3 regions of the Blastococcus colisei genome follow, and region 2 is predicted to be linked to each of the others. Evidence: predicted binding sites of a transcription regulator. Region 2 holds the regulator's gene; each other region holds the start of a gene.
The links. Region 2 encodes LexA, which represses DNA repair genes until DNA is damaged. Its sites were predicted from a motif close to TCGAACANNTGTTCGA; they were not measured.

Region 1 (6,972 bases), on a different contig from region 2:
GTCGTAGGAGACGATCTCCGCCTTGATGAAGCCGCGCTGGAAGTCGGTGTGGATGACACCGGCGGCCTGTGGGGCGGTCGCGCCGACCGGGATGGTCCAGGCGCGGGCCTCCTTGGGCCCGGCGGTGAGGTAGGTCTGCAGGCCGAGCGTCGCGAAGCCGACGCGGGCGAGCTGATCGAGACCCGGCTCGTCCTGCCCGATGCCGGCGAGCAGCTCGGCGGCCTCCTCGGCAGGCAGCTCGGCGAGCTCGGACTCGATCTTGGCGTCCATCAGGATCGCCTCGGCCGGCGCGACCATCCCGCGGAGTTCGGCGATGAGCTCCTCGTTCCCGAGCTCCTCCTCGTCGACGTTGAAGACGTAGAGGAACGGCTTGGTGGTCATCAGGCCGAGCTCGCGCAGGGGAGCCGGGTCGACGCCGGCGGCGAAGAGCGTCCTGCCCTCGTTCAGCACCTTCTGCGCGTCGACGGCGGCGGCGTGCAGGGCGGCGCGCTCCTTGTCCTTGCGCATCTCCTTCTCCAGCCGCGGGATCGCCTTCTCCAGCGTCTGCAGGTCGGCCAGCAGGAGCTCGGTGTTGATCGTCTCGATGTCGTCCGCGGGAGACACCTTCCCGTCGACGTGCACCACGTCGGGGTCGGTGAACACCCGGATCACCAGGCAGATCGCGTCGCTCTCGCGGATGTTGGCGAGGAACTTGTTCCCGAGACCGGCCCCCTCGGACGCGCCCCGGACGATGCCGGCGATGTCCACGAACGACACGGTCGCCGGGATGATTTTCTGCGAGCCGAAGATCTCCGCGAGCTTCTCCAGCCGCGAGTCGGGTACGCCCACCACACCGACGTTGGGCTCGATCGTCGCGAACGGGTAGTTCGCCGCGAGGACGTCGTTCTTGGTCAGGGCGTTGAAGAGGGTCGACTTGCCGACGTTGGGCAGGCCGACGATCCCGATGGTGAGACTCACGGGGAACCAGCGTACGTGTGCCGAGCGCAGTCGATCGCCGGCACGGACGGCCGCGGGTGCCGGTGCGGGAGGCAGGCTCCCGGTGTTGTCGCCAGCACAGGCATACGCCAAGGTCAGCGCATGATCGGCCGCATATTCGGCATCGTCGCCGCTCTCATCCTCGCGGGCTGGCTGTACTGGCTCACCGCCCGCGTCCAGGTTCTGCTGACCCATGCCGAGGCCGCCCTGGACCGGGCCGACCGGACGCTCGCCGCCGCGATGGCCATGGTCGCCGCGACCCCGCCGATCGCGACCCAACTCTCCGCCGTCGCGGCACCGCGGGAGGAAGCGCCGGCGATACCCGCACTCACCGCCGCCTCCATGACCTCGCCGGCTCCCGCACCCGTGACCGTCCCGTCCCCGGCCGACGGCCCGCCTACCGTCCCGACCGGCATGGCCGTCGAGGCCGAGAAGAGGGCACTCGTCGAACGCGCCTTCTCCGTGCACGGCGCACCGCGCCGGTTCACGTTCAAGGCGTCGAACAACGGGGACGCCTGAGTCCCTCGACTACAGCGGTGCAGGGACGAGGATCTCGGTGCCGTCGGGGCGCCAGGTGCGCCATCGGCCGTCGGGTTGTCGTTCGACCCGGAAGCCGTGGTGCACCTTGGTGTGGTGACGTTCGCAGAGCAGCGCGGAGTTCTCCAGGCTGGTCGGGCCCTCGTGGAGCACCCACTCCTGGACATGGTGGACGTCGCACCAGTGGGTGGGCGCCTCGCAGCCGGCGAACACGCAGTGCCGCTCCTGCACCTCCACGGCCCGGCGCAGGCCCGGCGGGACGATCCGCTTGCTGCGGCCGTGATCCAGGACCTCGCCGTCGGGCCCCATGACGACCCTGCTGATGGTCCCGTCGCAGGCCAGCCAGCGGGCCCGGGAGGCGGAGATGACGGCACCGAATCCCATGTCCGCCGCACCGGGGCCGGTGGACGGGTCGGCCAGGTCCTCGACGTCGATCAGGACGATGACGTGCGGCTTGACCGTGCGCATGATCGGCGCCTGGCCCGAGGCGAGGGTGACGTCGGCCCACTGCACCAGCGCATCACCGAGCTGCTGGGCGCGGGTGCGCAGGTCGCCGGCGGGCCGGTTGGCCTGCACGAACGACTCGAGCACCGACTGCACCTTCTCCCCGCCGACCGCGTCGAGGTCGAAAGCGCCACTCAGGCTGCCGTCGGAGTGCTTCGTCATCCGCAGCGAGCGCTGCTCGGTCGGATCGGGCTCGCTGCCGTCGGGGTCGAGTCGCTCCAGATAGTGGTGCACCACCCGACCCAGGTGCGCGTGCTGGCGGGTGGCAGCCGTCTCCGCGAGCACCGCATCGACCTCGGCCAGGTCCACACCCTGCTCGGCGGCCGCCGCCACGTTCTCCGGCGACACCACCGGGGCGAGCACCGACACCTGCTCGGCGGTGATCTCACCGGCAGCGCAGCCGGCCGCCACCGCAGGCAGATGCTCCAGCACCCGCCCGTTGCGCACGAGCTGACCGGCCGCGGACGGCGAGAGGCGAGCATGCCCGCGCAACCACGACCGCATCGTCTTCAACCCGTCGTGCTCCGGCGCCTGCGTCAGGTCGGTCACCCGCACCGTGCGCGCCAGCTCGGCGTCGATCCGGTTCCGCGCCCGCACCAGCTCCGCGCTCCGGTCCAGCAGCTGGGGCGCGACCATCGCGTGCAGGTCCTCGGCGGCAAGGGCGTCCAGCGCCGATGCCAACTCGCCCACGACACCTCCACACCGCTCGATCATGTGTTCGAAGTCTACCCCGCAACAGCGCTCTGCGCAGCATGAATCCGCAGGTCAGGAGCACGTCCACAGATGCGGACGAGGGCTTGACGACGATGCGTCAGGCACCCGGAGGAGGGAGCAGGCCCCGCTCGACGGCGACCATCACCGCCCGCGTGCGGTCGTCCACGCCGAGCTTGGCGAACACCCGCAGCAGGTGGGTCTTCACCGTCGCCTCACCGATGAACAGCTCCCGGCCGATCTCGGCGTTGGTCGACCCGCGCGCCACCCCGGCGAGGACCTCCAGCTCCCGCGCCGTCGGGGCCTCGGCCGCAGGCGCCCGCATGCGGGACACCAGCCGCGCCGCCACCGGCGGCGCCAGCACCGTCTCCCCGCGTGCCGCGGCGCGAACCGCCTGGGCGAGCTGGGGCAGCGGAGTGTCCTTGAGCAGGTAGCCGGTCGCGCCGGACTCCACTGCCCGCACGATGTCGGAGTCGGTGTCGTAGGTGGTCAGCACCAGCACTCGGACGCCGGGGTGTGTGGCCGCGATCCGCCCGGTGGCCGCGACGCCGTCCATCCGTGGCATGCGCAGGTCCATGAGGACGACGTCCGGGGCGTGCTCGGCCACCGCCGCCAGCGCCTCCAGCCCGTCGGCCGCCTCCCCCACGACCTCCAGGTCGGGCTGCGCGGCCAGCCAGCCCACGAGCCCCCCGCGGACGACGGGATGGTCGTCCACCACAAGCACCTTGATCATGGCTCGACTCCGGTCTCGTTCCGCTCCTCGCTCGCTGGCGCTCGCTGCGATGCTCGCTCGACCGTCGTTCTCGCGGCGATCATGGCTCGACTCCGGTCTCGTTCCGCTCCTCGCTCGCTGTCCCCCGCAAGCGGGAGGTGCCCCAGCCCGGGGCGATGCTCGCTCGACCGTCGTTCTCGCGGCGATCATCGCGCCGGCACCCGCACCGTGACCCGCGTGCCGCGACCGGGCTGGGAGACGACGTCCACCGCGCCCCCCACCTCCGCCGCGCGGTCCCGCAGACCGGCCAGTCCCACACCGGCGGTCTCGGCCGGGTCGAACCCGACGCCGTCGTCCTCGACGTGCACCGACACCTGAGCGGACTCCCCCGACCCGACCCGGCCGATCCGCAGCACGACCGCGCTGGCCGATGCATGGCGCCGGACGTTGGCCAGCGCCTCCTGCGCGCCGCGCAGCAGCACGATCTCCTCGGCGCGGCTGAGGCCCGCCTCGGTGTCGGCCAATGCGGCGGTGTCCAGCCGGGTGGCGATGCCGGTCTCCCGGCCGAACCGGTCGGCCAGCCGCTGCAGGGCCTCCACGAGCGTGCTCGAGTCCAGGGCAACCGGCGAGAACGCGGCCACCATCGCCCGCGCCTCGGCCAGGTTCTCCCGCGCGACCTCCTCGATGAGGGCCAGCCGCTCCGCGGCCGCGGACGGGTTGCCCGCCAGCGCGGCGGCGGCGGCCTGTGCCAGCACCACGATGCTCGTGTAGCCCTGCGCCAGGGTGTCGTGCACCTCCCGGGCCAGCCGTTCGCGCTCGGCCACCATGCCCTGCTGGTGATGGGCGTCGGCGAGCTCGGCCCTCGTGGCCTCCAGTTGGCCGATCAGCACCGCGCGCTGCCGGCTCCGGTCCGTCACCCGGCTCACCCACAGACCCATGGCGAGGCTGAGCACCATCCCGACCAGCGTCTGGCCCGGTCCCCACAGCGGCTCGGTGCCCCGGGTCCAGCTGATGGCCGGCCCGATCGTGCCCGCCAGGGCCAGCGCCACGGTCCAGGACACGCCCTCGCGCACGGACTCCACGAGGAACCAGACCTGCGGATAGGCCAGGAACATGAGGAAGAGCAGCGAGGGCTGCTCCCAGGCCAGCACGCCGAAGACCGCGACATGGACGACCAGGTAGGCCCGCGCCCTGCGGACGTCGCTCCCCCGCACCGCCGGGGCGCCGAGCAGCAGGTATGCCACGGTCCAGGTCGCCAGCGCGGTCATGAGCACCGGGCGGGATCCGTCGACGTCGCCGACCAGCACGACGAGCGATGCGACGGCGACCAGGACGACGAAGGCCGCGTGCAGCACGAGCACCGTGGCCCGGAGGCCGGCCTCCGGCAGCGGCGCTCCGCCGTCGTCCGCGCCGCGGGCGGGGACGACGGCGGAGCCGAGCAGACCGGTGGTCACCGGTCGGCCCGGCGCCAACGGAAGGTACGGACGCACACCATGGCGCCGATGATCACCCATGCGAGGAGCACCAGGGCCGTTCTGCCGTGTTCCCACCCGGCGGCGATCTCGAAGGCGCCGGCCTCGTCGGGCAGGAACGCCGACCGCATGCCCTGGGTCAGCCACTTGAGCGGGAAGAGCGCCGCTGCCTGCTGCATCCAGCCTGGCAGCTCCAGGAAACCGAAGAAGACACCGGAGAAGAACTGGAGCACGATCGCGAACGCCGACACCCCGGTGTTCACCGAGGCCGCGCTCCCCGGCAGCGCCGAGACGGCCACGCCCAGGACCGTGCCGGCGAGTGCGCCGAGCACCGCCACCCACCCGAAGGTCAGCCAGTGCTGCAGATCGGATGGCATGGGGACGTCGTACGCGTAGTGGGCCAGCGGCAGGAGCAGCGCCAGCTGCGCCGCCGTGGTGACCAGGACCTGGCCGGCCTTGCCGGCGAAGTAGGCCACCGGCGGGGTGCCCAGCACCTGCAGCCGCTCCAGTCGACCGTTCTCCCGCTCGGTCGCGATGGACGTGCCGACGGCCTGGAAGCTGGTCAGCATGATCCCGGTCGCCGCGATCCCGGCCAGGAAGTAGTGCGTGAAGGGGACGTCGCCGGGACGCTCGTCGCCACCCAGGACCGCCGCGAAGATGACCAGCATGATCACCGGGTAGGCGAAGGAGAACACCACCTGCTGGCGCTCCCGGAAGAACAGCCGCAGCTCCAGGCCGACCCGGCGGAGCGCGATGCGCGCGGCCGACGGCGGCGTGGGACGGTCGGGCGACGCGGGCGGGGTGGACGGCGACAGGACGGCGGTCATCGAAGGTCTCCCTCGGGCTCGGCGGGAACGGTGGACGGGCTGCCGACGAGCGAGAGGTAGACGTCTTCCAGGCTCGGGCGGTTGACGGTGAGGCCCGGGACGTCGCCGGGACCGGCGAGCAGGTCTCGCAGGACGGCGGCGGGTGACTCGGTGCGCACCTCGTGCACCGCGGCGCCCTCGGTCCAGCGGACCGTGGCCAGCCGCCGCAGTTCGGCGCCGAGCTCGTCGGGCGGGGCCACCTCGACCAGCCGGCCCTCGGCGACGACACCGACCCGGTCGGCCAGCTGGGCCGCCTCGTCGAGGTAGTGGGTGGTCAGCAGCACGGTCGTCCCGTCGGCGCGCAGCCCGCGGACCAGCTCCCAGAACTGCCGTCGGGCGACCGGGTCCATCCCGGTCGTCGGCTCGTCGAGGAAGACCAGCTCCGGCCGGCCCTGCACGCCGAGGGCCACCTCGAGGCGGCGGCGCTGCCCGCCGGACAGCCGCCCGACGCGCGTGCCCGCCTTCTCCTCCAGCCCGACGGCGGCGATCAGCTCCGCCGTCGGCCGGGGCGTCGCGTGGTACCCGGCGAAGTGGTCGAGTACCTCGCGCACGCTGAGTTCCTGCGCGGCGCCCTCACCCTGGCTGACGACGCCGATGCGGGCCCGCCAGTCGCGCCCGGCGCGGGCCGGGTCGGCGCCGAGGACGCGCAGCTCGCCGCCGTCCCGTTCCCGGACGCCCTCCAGCATCTCGATCGTCGTCGTCTTGCCGGCGCCGTTCGGCCCGAGCAGGGCGAACACCTCGCCGCGGACCACGTCGAGGTCGAGGCCGTCGACGACGGCCCGGTTCCCGTACCGCTTGACCAGTCCGCGCATGCGCACGGCCGGTTCCGTCTGTGCCGCCGTCGCCCCGGGTCGGGCCGCGGCCTGTGTCGTCGTCATGGCACGACCCTGCTGCCGACGGCGTGCCCTCCGTGACCGCCGAACCGCTGATCCGCCGTCCACCGTCCGGTGGACGCAGTCGGCCGTCCCCACCTCGCCGGTCGCCAAGGCGGCGAGGAGTGCGGCGGTCCTCGATGGTGCGCAGCACTCCCTCCTCCCCATGCCTCTCGACGAGCGACGCCCAGGTCAGCGGCCAGTTCCGTACGCTGTACGACGTCGGGTCGGACAACGGCGTACGCCGTACGGAGACACTCCGCCACCGCTCGACGGGCACGCGGGAGAGTGAGGACATGGCCACGGAGTTCACCGGCACCGGC
Region 2 (6,972 bases):
TGGGCAGCTCAACCAGCTGGAGAAGATCCTCAAGGTCAAGGTGGTCGACCGGACCGCGCTGATCCTGGACATCTTCGCCCAGCACGCGAGCAGCCGGGAGGGCAAGGCCCAGGTCGAGCTGGCCCAGATGCAGTACATGCTGCCGCGCCTGCGCGGCTGGGGTGAGTCGCTGTCCCGGCAGGCCGGTGGCCGGGTCGCCGGGGGTGGCGGCATCGGCACCCGCGGTCCGGGTGAGACCAAGATCGAGACCGACCGGCGACGCATCCGCGCGCGGGTGAGCAAGCTGCGCCGGGAGATCGCCGGCATGGCGACCGCGCGGGCCACCCAGCGGTCCAGCCGGGACCGGAACGCGACGCCCAGCGTGGCCATCGCCGGGTACACGAACGCGGGCAAGTCGAGCCTGCTGAACGCGCTCACCGGCGCCGGGGTGCTGGTGGAGAACGCGCTGTTCGCCACCCTGGACCCCACGGTGCGCCGCGCGCAATCCCCGGACGGCCGGGAGTACACGCTGACCGACACCGTCGGATTCGTCCGGCACCTGCCGCACCAGCTGGTCGACGCCTTCCGCTCCACGCTGGAGGAGGTCGCTGCCGCCGACCTGCTCCTGCACGTCGTGGACGGCTCCGACCCGGATCCACTGGGCCAGATCGACGCCGTGCGCGTGGTCCTCGGCGAGATCGACGCAGCGGCGGTGCCGGAGGTCATCGTCGTCAACAAGGTCGACGCCATGACCGAGGACGACGTCCTGACCCTTCGCCGGGCCCTGCCCGGCGCGGTCTGGGTGTCGGCCCGCACCGGTGCCGGTATCGACGGCCTGCGCGATCTGATCGCCGCCCGGCTGCCGCACCCGGACGTCGACATCGAGGTCCTCGTGCCCTACGACCGCGGCGATCTGGTCGCCCGGGTCCACCGCGACGGCGAGGTGCTCAGCGAGCGGCACGAGGACGCCGGTACCCGACTGAGCGCGCGGGTGGACGGCGGACTCGCCGCGATGCTCGAGCAGTTCGCCGTCCCGGTCGCCTGACCGCATCGTCCGACCCTGTCGGGGTGGAACCGCCTCGTCCGGATCACGGGGAGGTCACGGGCCGGTACCGTGACGGCGTGACGAGCGGCGTGGTGCGGGACGTCGGCGTGCCCGAGCGGACCCGTGTCGTCTCGATCGGCCGGCCGCCGTGGTGGGTCATGCTGCTCGCGCTGGTCGTCGGGAGCGTGGTTACGGCCGACCTGCTCGCCGGCGGCGTCCTCGAGCGGATCGACCTGCGGGTGTCGGAGATCATCGGTGGCTGGGGTCTGCGGGACTCGGCCGCCTACCCCGTGATCTGGGCCGTCACCCAGCTCGGCGGACGCGCCACGATCCTTATCGTGCTGGCGATCCTGGTGGGCTACCTGGCCTGGCGGCGGCACACCTGGATCCCGCTGTTCCGCGTCCTGCTCGCCCTCGGCACCCTCACCGTCGGCGTCTACGCCCTCAAGTTCGGCACCGGCCGCACGGCGCCCGGGCATCCCGACGAGCTCTTCTTCCACGTCGACGGGGTCTCCTTCCCGTCGGGGCACGTGGCCAACGCCGTGATCATGTGGGGTGTGGCGCGGTGGCTGGCCGTGGAGTGCGGACTGCCGGCCAGGGTGCAGCGCGCGTTCTGGTGGCTGAGCGTGGCCGGCCCCGTCGCGACCGGCGTCTCGATGGTGTCGCTGGACTTCCACTGGATCACCGACGCCGTCGTCGGGGGTGCCGTGGGCATCCTGCTGTTGGGCGTGGTTCACAGACTCGATGCAATCGTTCTGTCACGCTGGGTACGTGCCCGAGGCCGGCAGACCGCGTAGCGGCGTGCGGGGGCGGCTGCTGGCGGCCGGGGGAGTCCTCGGTGCCGGCGTCGTCCTCGGCTGTGCCGTGCCCGCGTCGGCCGAGGACGTCGCCGCGGCGCCGGCCACCCAGTGCCAGATCACCGACCCCCGGCTGGCGGAGATCTCCGGGCTGGTCGCCGTCGGCGACGGGTATCTCGCCATGAACGACGGCGGCGAGCAACTGGCCGTTCACATGCTCGACGCCGCGTGCCAGGTGATCGACTCCCACACCGCCGCGGTCGACCCCTACGACCCCGAAGACATGGCGGTCGCCGCGGACGGCAGCGTGTGGCTGGCCGACACGGGCGACAACAACACCACGCGGACGACGGTGGCGCTGCTGGCTCTCCGCCCGGACGGGACGACGGGTGTCTTCCGGCTCACCTACCCCGACGGGCCCCACGATGCCGAGGCCCTCCTCCTCGCGCCGGACGGAACCCCGTACGTGGTGACCAAGGAGGTGCTCGGCGCCAGCGGGGTGTACAGCACCCCCGCGTCGGCGCTCGTGGACGGCGGCACCGTGGCGCTCGCGAAGGTGGCCGGCGTGAACATGACGCTCACCGGGACCGCCGGTGGACCCGTGGGGCGGGCCGGCCAACTGCTGGTCACCGGCGGTGCGGTGTCCGCCGATGGCCGGCGTCTGGCGCTGCGCACCTACACCGACGCCTACGTCTGGCCGTTGACCGGCAGCGACGTCGTCGGCGCCCTGTCCGCGGAACCGGCGATCATCCCGCTGCCGGACTCTCCCCAGGGCGAGGCGATCACGTTCGCGGCGGACGGCCAGAGCCTGCTCGTCGCCAGCGAGGGGCTGCCCAGCGACCTCACCCGCGTCCCGCTGGCGCCTGCGATCGTCGAGGCCACCCAGCCGGCCCCCGACGGTGTCGTTCCCAGCTTCAGCGACCTGACCCGGTCGGGACTGTCCCCCTGGACGTCGGCTCTCATCGCCGCCTCCGTGGCCACGGTGGCCGTCTGGCTCGGCGGCAAGCTGCGCCGCCGACCCTGAGGTTCGCGGCACGGCGTCGTGGCCCCGTCCCTCGGCTCGCCGTCGGACGGGGAGGGACGGGGTCCGCTGTCAGACTCGGCGCAGGACGCTCACGACCCGGCCGAGGACGGTCGCGTCGTCGCCCGGGATGGGCTCGTACGCCGGGTTGTGCGGCAGCAGCCAGACGTGGCCGTCGCGTCGCTTGTAGGTCTTGACCGTGGCCTCGCCGTCGATCATCGCGGCGACGATCTCGCCGTTCTCCGCCGTCGGCTGCTGCCGCACCACGACCCAGTCGCCGTCGCAGATGGCGGCCTCGACCATCGAGTCGCCGACCACCTTCAGCATGAAGAGCGTTCCCTCGCCGACGAGCTCGCGGGGGAGGGGGAAGACGTCCTCGACCGCCTGCTCGGCGAGCACCGGGCCACCGGCGGCGATGCGGCCGACCAACGGGACGTAGGTCGGCGCCGAGAGCTGGGTGTCGTCGCCCTGACCGACCTCGGCGGGTGCCGGGACGGTGTGCGGCGAGTCGCCGGGAAGCCGGACGTCCAGGGCGCGGGGGCGATTGGGGTCGCGCCGCAGCCAGCCCTTCTTCTGCAGCACCGAGAGCTGGTGGGCGACCGACGAGGCCGACGACAGACCGACCGCCTCGCCGATCTCGCGCACCGAGGGCGGGTAGCCGCGCCGTTCGATCGAGTCGCGGATGACCTCCAGCACGCGGCGCTGGCGCTGGGTCAGGCCGTCGCCGTCGGCACCCCGGTCGGGGAACGATCGGACCGCCGCCGTCCCGGTCGTGGCGCCGGTGTCCGCCGACGCCTTGCGGCCGCCTGAGCTCCCGCTCTTCTCCGCCACGTCGCCTCCTCGTCCGCCGCTCGCGCAGCGCCTGTGTCCGTGGGACGACGGTAGCGCTTTTCCGGGCTCGGATCAAACACATGTTCGAAGTCGCCGGCCGCGTCCGGTGGCTTTCGTCGGACCTGTGCGGTAGACATCGCACAGGCGTTCGAATCGAACAAGCGTTCGAACGCTGGACGAGCCGGGAAACAGAGGAGGACGGGTCATGGGGAGCGTCGCACAAGCCGTACTGGAGTTCGACGAGGAGATCCTGGCGCCGTGGCGGCCGCGATTGGTGGTGGCCGGTGACGCCGGCGATGCCGCCGCGACGCGCGCCCCGCTGGCCCGACCGTCGCGCCGGAACCCGTCGAGGGTCGGCGTGTGCCGCCCTCCCGTCGCGCCTGGCACCCCTGCGCGCCGGACCGCCGGGCCGCGTCCCATCGGTCGGGCTCCCGCGCCCACCGCTGGTGCACCTCGCCGGCCCTCGGCCGGTCGGCGCCCTGCTGCGACGAGTGCCTCGGCGGCCGGTCTGCGGTTGACCCGCCGCGCCCGGCGGCTCGCCGTCGTGATGGCACTGGCCGCGGGCGTAGCGGTGGGATCCTGGGTGGGTCCGCTCCTCGGGGGTGACTCCGGCGGCCTGCGCCTGGCGGGGGAGACCAGTGTCGTGGTGCAGCCGGGCGACACGCTGTGGTCCATCGCTTCTTCGCTGGACGGCTCCGGGGACGTCCGCGCCCTGGTCGACGAGATCCAGACGCTGAACCACCTGCAGGGCGCCGACCTCGTCCCTGGTCAGACCCTGCTCCTCCCGTGAGCGGAGCGCCGCGCAGTCGGAGGTTGTCGCGCTGGGTCCGAGCGCTCGACCAGCGGGAAGCGCACGGAACGGCCGCGACGACGCCCGGGCCCCTGCCCGCCGTGCTCGCCACGGCAATAGGTCCACAACGTCGAGGCGCGACTTCGTCAACCCTCAGTGCGGGCGCCTTCACGCTCAGTGGTCGGTTTACCGCTTACGGTCGTCGCGTGTCAGGCGCCATGGAGAACCGAGCAGCTGTGTTCACCGATCAACCCCAAGCCGTCGAGGTCTACCAGGCAGGGACCTGGTGGGCAGGCGAGCTGCTCGGCTGGCGGCACGACGCCAACGGTTCCTGCCAGGTGTGGGTGCGCGTCGTCCTCGGCGGTGTCGAGGAGACCGCGTGGACCGACCTGGCATCGCTGCGCCTGCCCGAACGGCACCTCGCCGTCGCCGCCGGGCCGACCGGGCCCCCCGCCGCTGCTCCGGGCGCGCAGGAGATGTCCGTCGCACGCCACCCCTCGGGCCGCCGGGCCCGATCGACGGATGCCGACGGCGCCGCCACCGCCGGGCTGGCGATGGTGCGCGACCTGTCCGTCGTCCCCGAACCCCCGTCGACCGGCGGTCGTCGGACCGCTGAGGAGACGGCACAGTTCGCGTCCGTGGGGCGCCGACGCGCCCCTGAGGTCGCGGAGCCGCCGGCGACCGGGCGTCGCCGCGCCCCGGAGACGGCGGAGTCGCCGTCGGCCGGACGGCGGCGCGCTCCGGAGACCGGCGAGTCACTGGACATCGGCCGGCGTCGCGCGCCGGAGGGTGCTCCGGCTCGGCCCGCCGCTCCCGCGCTCCCTGGTCGCCATCGTGCATCCGGCGAGCTCGGTCGGCACCGGACGGCCGACACCGGCATGCTCGCGGCGGTGCCCCAGGAGGCCTCGTCGAGTACCACCCGTGTCTCTCCGGGCCCGGTCGACGGGGGTCCGTCGCGGCCGCGTCCGGCTGTCCGGCCGGAGAGGGGCGCGACGCGTACGGGTTGGACGGCTCCTGAGGGGCTCGAACCCGAGCTGCTGACCCGGCCGATGCGCATGAGCGACCACGTGCCCCACGCCCGCCGTCCTCGCGTCGACGGGTCCGTCGGCGGCTGAGGCCGTGTCGGCGAGGCCGTCCCCGATCCGACCGGTCGGGCGTGCGGGGCGCCTCTCGGCTCGGTCCAGCGCGCCGCCTCGACCCGGTCGCCGGCGTCCGCCGGCGACCGATGCCGTCCGGGAGGGTGCTGCCGGTGGCCTGCGCGGGGAGCGGTGGTCCTCGCGCCCTCTGCGAGGTCGGTGGCCGAACGCCGGGTCGGGCGCGGTCGCACCTGCGTCGGCGGCCGTGCGCCACGGTTGCGGTGCGGCCCGGCCGGAGTGTCGACAGGCGGCTGCTCGGCGCGCCCTGCCGGCGTGTCGTGTGACTCGTGGGGAGCGATGTCTGCCCTGGTGACCGCAGGGTCAGGACGGAACACGCCGAGGAACCGATCACTTGCACATCTTGTGTGGCCGGGCCTAGGGTTCCCCTACATCTAGTAGTTACAGAGTTGTAAGCCTGTCCACAGGCTGCTCCCCAGGTTCTCCCCGGGGCGTCCACCGGATGTCCCCAGGAAGGTCCACAGGAGCCGTCTCCCGGCGGGCCACATCTCGGAAGGAGGTTTCCTGCGATGCGCTGCCCGTTCTGCCACAACGCCGACAGCCGGGTCATCGACTCGCGGGAGGCCGACGAGGGGGCGACGACGCGTCGTCGCCGCTCCTGCCCGAAGTGCGGACGCCGGTTCACCACGGTCGAGGAGGCCGTGCTCGCCGTCGTCAAGCGCAGCGGGGTGAGCGAGCCGTTCAACCGGTCCAAGGTCGTCGCCGGTGTCCGCCGCGCCTGCCAGGGGCGGCCGGTGGACGAGGACCAGCTGCAGAAGCTGGCCCAGCAGGTCGAGGACGCCATCCGCGCCACCGGTGCCGCGGAGGTCCCCAGCAACGAGGTCGGGCTGGCCATCCTCCGGCCCCTCCGTGAGCTCGACGAGGTCGCCTACCTGCGCTTCGCGAGCGTCTACCGCTCTTTCACCTCGGTGGCCGACTTCGAGAAGGAGATCGCCGAGCTCAAGGCCCGGCAGTCGCAGGCCGCCGAACCGTCCGGATCCGTCCCCTCGGGCTCCCTCGCGGACGCCTGAGAACTGTCAGTACCGCCCGCTAGACACGAGTTCGACGCACACCACCTGCACAGCACGATCGCGGCTCTTCCCCAGCCCTCCGATCCACCCATCGCGCAGCACAGCACCGCGCACACGACACAGCGAATGACGATCAGGGAGAGCTCCACACCATGACCGAGACCGACGACCGCTTGGCCGGCTCCCGTACGCGACGCACGGCCAAGGCGCCGAGCCGGGGCAAGGGTCTGAAGATCAAGCGCGTCTTCACCACCGCCGGTGTGCACCCCTGCGACGAGGTGACCTGGGAGCGCCGCGACGTCGTCATGACCAACTGGCGTGACGGCTCGATCAACTTCGAGCAGC
Region 3 (6,972 bases), 1.3 Mb from region 2:
CTGTTGTTCAGGTGCACCAGATCCACCCGCCCGGTGATGGCCCGGACGTCGTCCACCGCGGTCGCGAGGTCCCAGCCCGCGGCCCACGCGTGGCACGTGTCGAGCACGAACCCGGCCCCGGACTCGCCGATCGCCTCCCACAGGCGGGCGATCGCATCGAGGTCGCGGGCCATGGCATTCCCGCCCCCGGCGGTGTTCTCGATGAACAGCGGCAGCGGGAAACCGCCGTCCTTCGCCTGGTAAGTGAAGGTCTTGCGCCAGTTGTCGACGCCCACGGCCGGGTCGTCCGTGGCGAGCACGTGCCCGCCGTGCACGACCAGTCCGATCGCCCCGACGGCTGCGGCCGCCTGCGCGTGCTGGGCCAGCAGTTTCCGGCCCGGCACCCGGATCCGGTTGTTCGTCGACGCCACGTTGAGCATGTACGGCGCGTGGACGACCACGACGACGTCGCCCTGCAGGAGTGCATCGGCGTCCGGCCGCGGCTTCGGGCTCTTGTAGCTCTGCGGGTCGGTCAGGAAGATCTGCACGCCGTCGGCGTCCATCTCCGCTGCCCGGGCGAGCGGACCGCCGTCGTCGAGCTCGTCGTCCTCGGTCAGGCCGGGGCCCACGTGTACGCCGATCGGGTGTCGGGCGGGCGAGGGACTCATGACGGCCGACCCTAGTTCTCCGACGAGATCAGGTTTAGCCGTAACCGTCATCACACATCATCGTTCTTGCAGCGTGACGGGGGTTACCCGCCGGTAGGCGGGTGGAGGTCCTCAGCGCACATGGAGGTAGAGCAGACGATGGCAACCGGTCGGATCCGTCGAACCGCGAGGCGCGGCGTCGCAGCCGCCGTCCTCGGCTGGCTGGGTGTGGCGGCCTTCTCGATCCTCGTGGCTCCCACCGCCGCGGCAGCCCCCTCGGCGACCATCGAGATCAGGAACCTGACACCCCCCGCGGCGAGCGTGGATCCGGGCGGCTCGGTCACGTTCGTGAACAAGATCCCGCCGCAGGACAAGACCGGGATCACCCTGCCGCTCGTCGGCAGCCTGTCGGCCACGGTCTTCACCGACGTGTCCGTCAGCTTCTTCGGCCAGCAGCGGAGCCTGGCGCTGGACCAGAGCGCCTCGTGGACCTTCAGCGCGCCGGCCACCACCGGCACCATCACATACACGTACCGGATCGTGCCCCAGGCGGGCCTTGCCGTGGACGTGGCCGATCAGCTCATCACCACGGTGGCCTCGTCGCTCCCCGCGCTGCCCGCCCCCACGCCGTACGTCGTCCAGACGATCGCGCCGGCGGTGCCGAACCTGCCCAGCCTGGGGCTGCCGCCGCTCCCCCAGGTCGACGTGCAATTGCCGCCCGGCCCCGTGCCGCCGGAGGGGCCCGAGCCACCGGTGCCGCCCGGCCCGGAGGGCCCGCCGGCTCCCGAGCCGCCTGGCGGAGACCCGCAGCAGCTGCCCGCGACGCCGGGTGACGCCTACGCCTACGACACCGGCTCCGGTGCTCCCCGGATGGCGCCGTCGGACGTCGTCGCCGCTGCGGCCTTCGACCCCTCGCGCTACTTCGTCCCCGGCCAGAGCCTCGGCGGGGCGGACCGCGCGGGCGGCGGTGGCGGATCCGGTGGTGTCGCGGGCAGCTACGACGGCGCTTCGGTGCCGGTGTTCGGCCAGCTCGCCGGCCTGGACGGCGCCACCCTCGAGGAGGGGGACGCGGTGACCGAGGCCGCCTCGGAGAGGACTGCCACGCAGACCCTCCCCGCGGCCGCGCTGGCCGCCGTCATCGCCCTCGCGGCGGTCACCGCGGCGCTGGTCCGGACCCACCAGGCGTCCCGCGCCACCCGCTGATCCGCGTCGCGGCGGCCGTCGTCCCCACGAGGGACGGCGGCCGCGGTCGCGTCCGGGGCAACCCCTGTGGACGGCGCGGTCAGGGCACGCCCCATGCGCTGGTAGTCTCGTGGTGCGCGTTCCGGTTCTCGTCCGAGTTGGCCGGGGCGCGCGACGCATGTACGACCCTCCTGCTGCAGATGTGCTGCAGCCGCCGAGACCAGAGGAGGTGGGGTTTCTCCATGCGCAATTACGAACTGATGGTCATCCTCGACCCCGAGCTCGAGGAGCGGACGATCGCTCCCTCGCTCGACCGGTTCCTGACCGTCGTCACCAAGGCCGGTGGCACCGTCAAGACCGAGATCTGGGGCCGTCGTCGCCTGGCCTACGAGATCAAGAAGCAGGTCGAGGGCATCTACGCGATCGTCACGATCGAGTCCGAGCCCGCTGCGGTCGCCGAGCTGGACCGCCAGCTGAACCTGAACGAGTCGGTGCTCCGCACGAAGCTGATGCGCCCCGAGGTCCACTGACCATGGCCGGCGAAACCGTCATCACCGTCGTCGGCAACCTGACCGCCGATCCGGAGCTGCGCTTCACGCCGTCGGGCGCTGCCGTCGCCAACTTCACCGTGGCGTCGACCCCGCGCACCTTCGACCGCCAGTCGCAGGAGTGGAAGGACGGCGAGGCGCTGTTCCTCCGCTGCAACGTCTGGCGGCAGGCAGCGGAGAACGTGGCCGAGTCGCTGACCCGCGGCTCGCGGGTCATCGTCAGCGGCCGGCTCAAGCAGCGTTCCTTCGACACGAAGGAAGGCGAGAAGCGCACCGTCATCGAACTCGAGGTCGACGAGATCGGCCCGTCGCTGCGCTACGCCACCGCGAAGGTCACCAAGGCCTCCCGCGGTGAGGGTGGCGGCGGCTTCGGTGGCGGCGGAGGCGGCTTCTCCGGCGGCGGTGGCGGCGGGGGCGGTGCGAGCGACCCCTGGTCGACGCCTGCTGGTCCGTCCGACGAACCGCCCTTCTGATTCTTTCCCGCAAACGTTCCTGTACCTGGAGAAACCCAGTGCCCAAGCCCCCCATCCGCAAGGTCAAGAAGAAGGTCTGCCAGTTCTGCAAGGACAAGGCGACCTACATCGACTACAAGGACACGACGCTGCTGCGGAAGTTCATCTCCGACCGCGGCAAGATCCGTGCCCGCCGCGTCAGCGGCAACTGCAGCCAGCACCAGCGTGACGTCGCCGTGGCCGTGAAGAACAGCCGCGAGATGGCACTGCTGCCCTACACCTCGACGGCGCGCTGATCATGAGCCAGATGAAGCTGATCCTCACGCAGGAGGTCACCGGTCTCGGGTCCTCCGGCGACACCGTCGAGGTCAAGGGTGGCTACGGCCGCAACTACCTCCTGCCCCGCGGGCTGGCCATCCAGGCCACGCGAGGCGCGCAGAAGCAGGTCGAGTCGCTCCGCCGGGCGCGTGCCGCGCGCGACGTGCGCTCGCAGGAGGAGGCGACCGCCCTGGCCGGGCAGCTGTCCGGTCTCACGGTCCGCGTCCCGGCCCGCGCCGGTGCGGGTGGGCGCCTGTTCGGCCGCGTCACCACCGCCGACGTCGCCGCCGCGGTGACCGCCGCCGGCGGCCCGGCGCTCGACCGTCGCCGGATCGAGCTGCCCAGCAGCATCAAGACCACGGGCGAGCACACCGTCACCGTGCGGGTGCACCCCGAGGTCACGACCCGGTTGGCGATCGAGGTCGTCCCCGGCTGACGTCGGCCCACGCAGCACTGCCCGGAAGGGGCGTCGGACTCCGGTCCGGTGCCCCTTCCGGCCGTTCCGGGGGCAGGGTGGCGCCATCAGCCCGCTGAGCCGCTCGTGAGCGCCCCGGGTCGGCGCGGCCGGCACTCGTGGACATCCCGGATGCACCGGCGCTGAGGGCGTCGGCGCTGTCCGGGAGCGCTGTGACACGTGGTGCGCGGCGCGAAAAATACTTCGGGACTTTCTCCCGTCCACAGCCGGTGCACGCCGTTCCTGCAGGTGACGGCGGGGAGGACGGCCGATGGCCACCGCATGTCCCCCGCCGTCTCCACATGTCGACAGGCGTGAATCCACCGACTTGTCCACAAGTTGTGCAGATCGACGTGCACACCGGTGTTGGACGGGCCCCCGTCCGGCTTCCTAACGTCCTCCTCAGCTGCCGCCGGGCGCCGAATCTGTCGGTGCCCGGCGCTAGCTTCGACCCGAACAGACGTTCGGTCCGGCGGTGCCCGCCGAACTCCGGCTTCCCCACGGAGTGGTGGTGCGGGCGCGCCTGCGCGAGATGGAGGAAAACCCGTGGCGGTGGCCGACGACTTCAGCCGGCCCTCAGCGACGGCTCCGGCCTACGACCGGCAGCCGCCGCAGGACATCCCCGCCGAGCAGTCGGTGCTCGGCGGCATGCTGCTCAGCAAGGACGCGATCGCCGACGTCGTGGAGGCGCTCCAGGGTCCCGACTTCTACCGGCCCGCGCACCAGGTCATCTTCGACTGCATCCTCGACCTGTACGGCCGCGGTGAGCCGGCCGACGCCATCACCGTCGCCGCCGAGCTCAACCGCACCGACCAGCTGTCCAAGATGGGCGGCGCGGTCTACCTGCACACCCTCATCGCCTCCACGCCGACGGCGGCCAACGCCGGCTACTACGCAGCCATCGTGGCCGAGCAGGCCGTGCTGCGGCGGCTGGTGGAGGCCGGCACCCGCGTGGTGCAGCTGGGTTACGGCGCGGCCGGCGGCAAGGGCGACGTCGACGACATCGTCGACCGGGCGCAGCAGGAGATCTACGACGTCACCGAGAAGCGGATGAGCGAGGACTACTCCCGCCTCGAGGACATCCTCCAGCCGACCATGGACGAGCTGGACGCCATCGCGTCCCGGGGCGGCGTCAGCCGCGGCGTCCCCACCGGCATCCGCGACCTCGACGAGCTCACCAACGGCCTGCAGGCCGGCCAGATGGTCGTCATCGCCGCTCGACCCGGTGTGGGCAAGGCGCTCGCCCTCGACACCCCGATCGCCACACCCACCGGCTGGACGACGATGGGTGAGGTCGCCGTCGGTGACCAGGTGATCGGTTCCGACGGCCGGCCCACGGCCGTGGTCGCCGCCACCGACGTGATGGCCGACCGTCCCTGCTACGAGGTGCACTTCTCCGACGGCTCGGTGATCGTCGCCGATGCCCAGCACCAGTGGCTGACCGAGACCCGTGCCAGCCGGAAGTCCGCCCAGGCGGCCGCTACCGGCTACAACCGCTACCGGAACCAGCGCACCTTCGCCGAGGTCCGCACCACCGAGGAGATCGCGCGGACCGTCCGGTGCGCCACCAAGGACGCCCGCCTCAACCACTCCGTCACCAACGCGCTGCCGCTGGCACTCCCAGAGGCCGACCTGCCCGTGCCGCCGTACGCCCTGGGCGTCTGGCTCGGCGACGGCACGTCCGCGGCCGCCCAGTACACGAGCGCGGACCCGGAGATCGCCGTCTACATCGAGGCGGAGGGGCTGCTCGTGGAGCCGACCGGCGTCGACCGGCGGTACTCGCTGCGGCTACCGGCACACGCGCCGGTCCAGCCCCGTCGCTGTCCGATGTGCGGCGAGTCGTTCGTCCCCCGTACGTCGCAGGTGCAGACGTGCGGAAAGGCCTGTGGTGCCACGCTCCGCCGCAGCGGAGGCGTCGGCCGTCAGGCCACCTGCCCCGACTGCGGTGGTCCCTCGTCCGGCATGGCGCAGTGCCAGTCCTGCCGCGACGACCACGGCACGGTCAAGGCGCTCCTCCGCGGGCTCGGGGTGCTCGGCAACAAGCACATCCCGACCGCATACCTGCGGGCCTCCGTGGCGCAGCGGCGGGCGCTGCTGGCCGGCCTCCTCGACACCGACGGCACGGTCGCGCCGAGCGGCGTGGTCCAGTTCGGCGTCACCAGCCGCCGGCTGGCCGAGGACGCCCGTGAGCTCGTGGCCAGCTTGGGCTATCGCGTACGCATGACGACCAAGCGCGTGCGAGGTCGGACCGAGGACTCGTCGACCTGCTACACCCTGACGTTCAGCACGGACGACGAGGTCTTCAAGCTCGAGCGCAAGAAGATGCTGCACAAGGAACGTGGCGCTCGGACGTTCACCGCCCGTGGCAGCAGGTTCATCACCGACGTGCGGTCGATCGCCAGCGTGCCCGTGCGCTGCATCGAGGTCGACGCGGAGGACCACCTCTTCCTCGCCGGGCGCAGCTTCATCCCGACGCACAACTCGACGCTCGGGCTCGACATCGCGCGCTCGGCGTCGGTGAAGCACCACCTGCCCGCCGCCATCTTCAGCCTGGAGATGAGCAAGCACGAGATCACCATGCGTCTGCTGTCTGCCGAGGCGAAAGTGCCGCTGCACCACATGCGCGCCGGCTCGCTGTCGGACGAGGACTGGTCGAAGCTGGCCCGCCGGATGGGCGAGATCGCCGATGCGCCGCTCTACATCGACGACTCACCGAACATGACCATGATGGAGATCCGAGCCAAGGCGCGACGGCTCAAGCAGCGCAACGATCTCAAGCTCGTGGTCATCGACTACCTGCAGCTGATGACCTCGGGAAAGCGGGTCGAGAGCCGTCAGCAAGAAGTGTCGGAGTTCTCGCGTGCGCTCAAGTTGCTGGCTAAGGAACTAGAAGTGCCAGTAATTGCGATGAGCCAGCTGAATCGCGGTTCTGAACAACGGCAAGACAAGAAGCCGATGCTTTCTGACCTTCGCGAATCCGGTTCAATCGAACAAGATGCGGATATGGTCATGATGATCCACCGAGAAGACATGTACGAAAAGGAGTCTCCGCGTGCCGGAGAGGCCGACATCATGCTGGTCAAGCACCGCAACGGCCCGACGGCGAACGTCACGGTCGCCTTCCAGGGCCACTACAGCCGCTTCGTGGACATGGCGAACTGACCGGAGAGTGCAGCGCGATCGACACCGACGTCCAGCAGGTGATAGATCGGGAACTGGCGCTGCTCGACCCCGCCGTTCGAACGGATGCCGACCGGGTGCGCGCGCTGCTGCACGTCGACTTGGTCGAGTACGGCGAATCGGGCCGCGTCTGGGACCGGGCGTCCATCACCGTGGCGACCAGCGTGTCCGGAGAACCGATCACCGCCGCAGGGATGCAGGCCCGCAGACTG

Region 1: the regulator LexA is predicted to act here: its motif matches at 2,723-2,738, upstream of FHU33_RS20190 (HNH endonuclease signature motif containing protein).
Region 3: the regulator LexA is predicted to act here: its motif matches at 4,033-4,048, upstream of dnaB (replicative DNA helicase).

The regions. Positions count from the first base shown of each region.
Region 1 covers NZ_VFQE01000002.1:149,168-156,139, forward strand. Annotated here, with positions in the region: gene ychF (redox-regulated ATPase YchF) at 1-957, opposite strand, end outside; gene FHU33_RS20185 (hypothetical protein) at 1,078-1,494, shown strand; gene FHU33_RS20190 (HNH endonuclease signature motif containing protein) at 1,504-2,706, opposite strand; gene FHU33_RS20195 (response regulator transcription factor) at 2,828-3,460, opposite strand; gene FHU33_RS20200 (sensor histidine kinase) at 3,646-4,893, opposite strand; gene FHU33_RS20205 (ABC transporter permease) at 4,890-5,738, opposite strand; gene FHU33_RS20210 (ABC transporter ATP-binding protein) at 5,735-6,655, opposite strand; gene FHU33_RS20215 (TetR/AcrR family transcriptional regulator) at 6,946-6,972, shown strand, end outside.
Region 2 covers NZ_VFQE01000001.1:1,387,613-1,394,584, forward strand. Annotated here, with positions in the region: gene hflX (GTPase HflX) at 1-1,024, shown strand, start outside; gene FHU33_RS06640 (phosphatase PAP2 family protein) at 1,102-1,821, shown strand; gene FHU33_RS06645 (hypothetical protein) at 1,796-2,845, shown strand; gene lexA (transcriptional repressor LexA) at 2,915-3,673, opposite strand; gene FHU33_RS24850 (LysM peptidoglycan-binding domain-containing protein) at 4,188-4,463, shown strand; gene FHU33_RS06660 (hypothetical protein) at 4,670-5,578, shown strand; gene nrdR (transcriptional regulator NrdR) at 6,127-6,627, shown strand; gene FHU33_RS06670 (vitamin B12-dependent ribonucleotide reductase) at 6,780-6,972, shown strand, end outside.
Region 3 covers NZ_VFQE01000001.1:98,933-105,904, forward strand. Annotated here, with positions in the region: gene FHU33_RS00455 (deoxyribonuclease IV) at 1-647, opposite strand, end outside; gene FHU33_RS00460 (hypothetical protein) at 786-1,829, shown strand; gene rpsF (30S ribosomal protein S6) at 2,051-2,338, shown strand; gene FHU33_RS00470 (single-stranded DNA-binding protein) at 2,341-2,829, shown strand; gene rpsR (30S ribosomal protein S18) at 2,868-3,104, shown strand; gene rplI (50S ribosomal protein L9) at 3,116-3,562, shown strand; gene dnaB (replicative DNA helicase) at 4,127-6,742, shown strand; gene FHU33_RS25620 (hypothetical protein) at 6,712-6,855, opposite strand; gene FHU33_RS26430 (hypothetical protein) at 6,838-6,972, shown strand, end outside.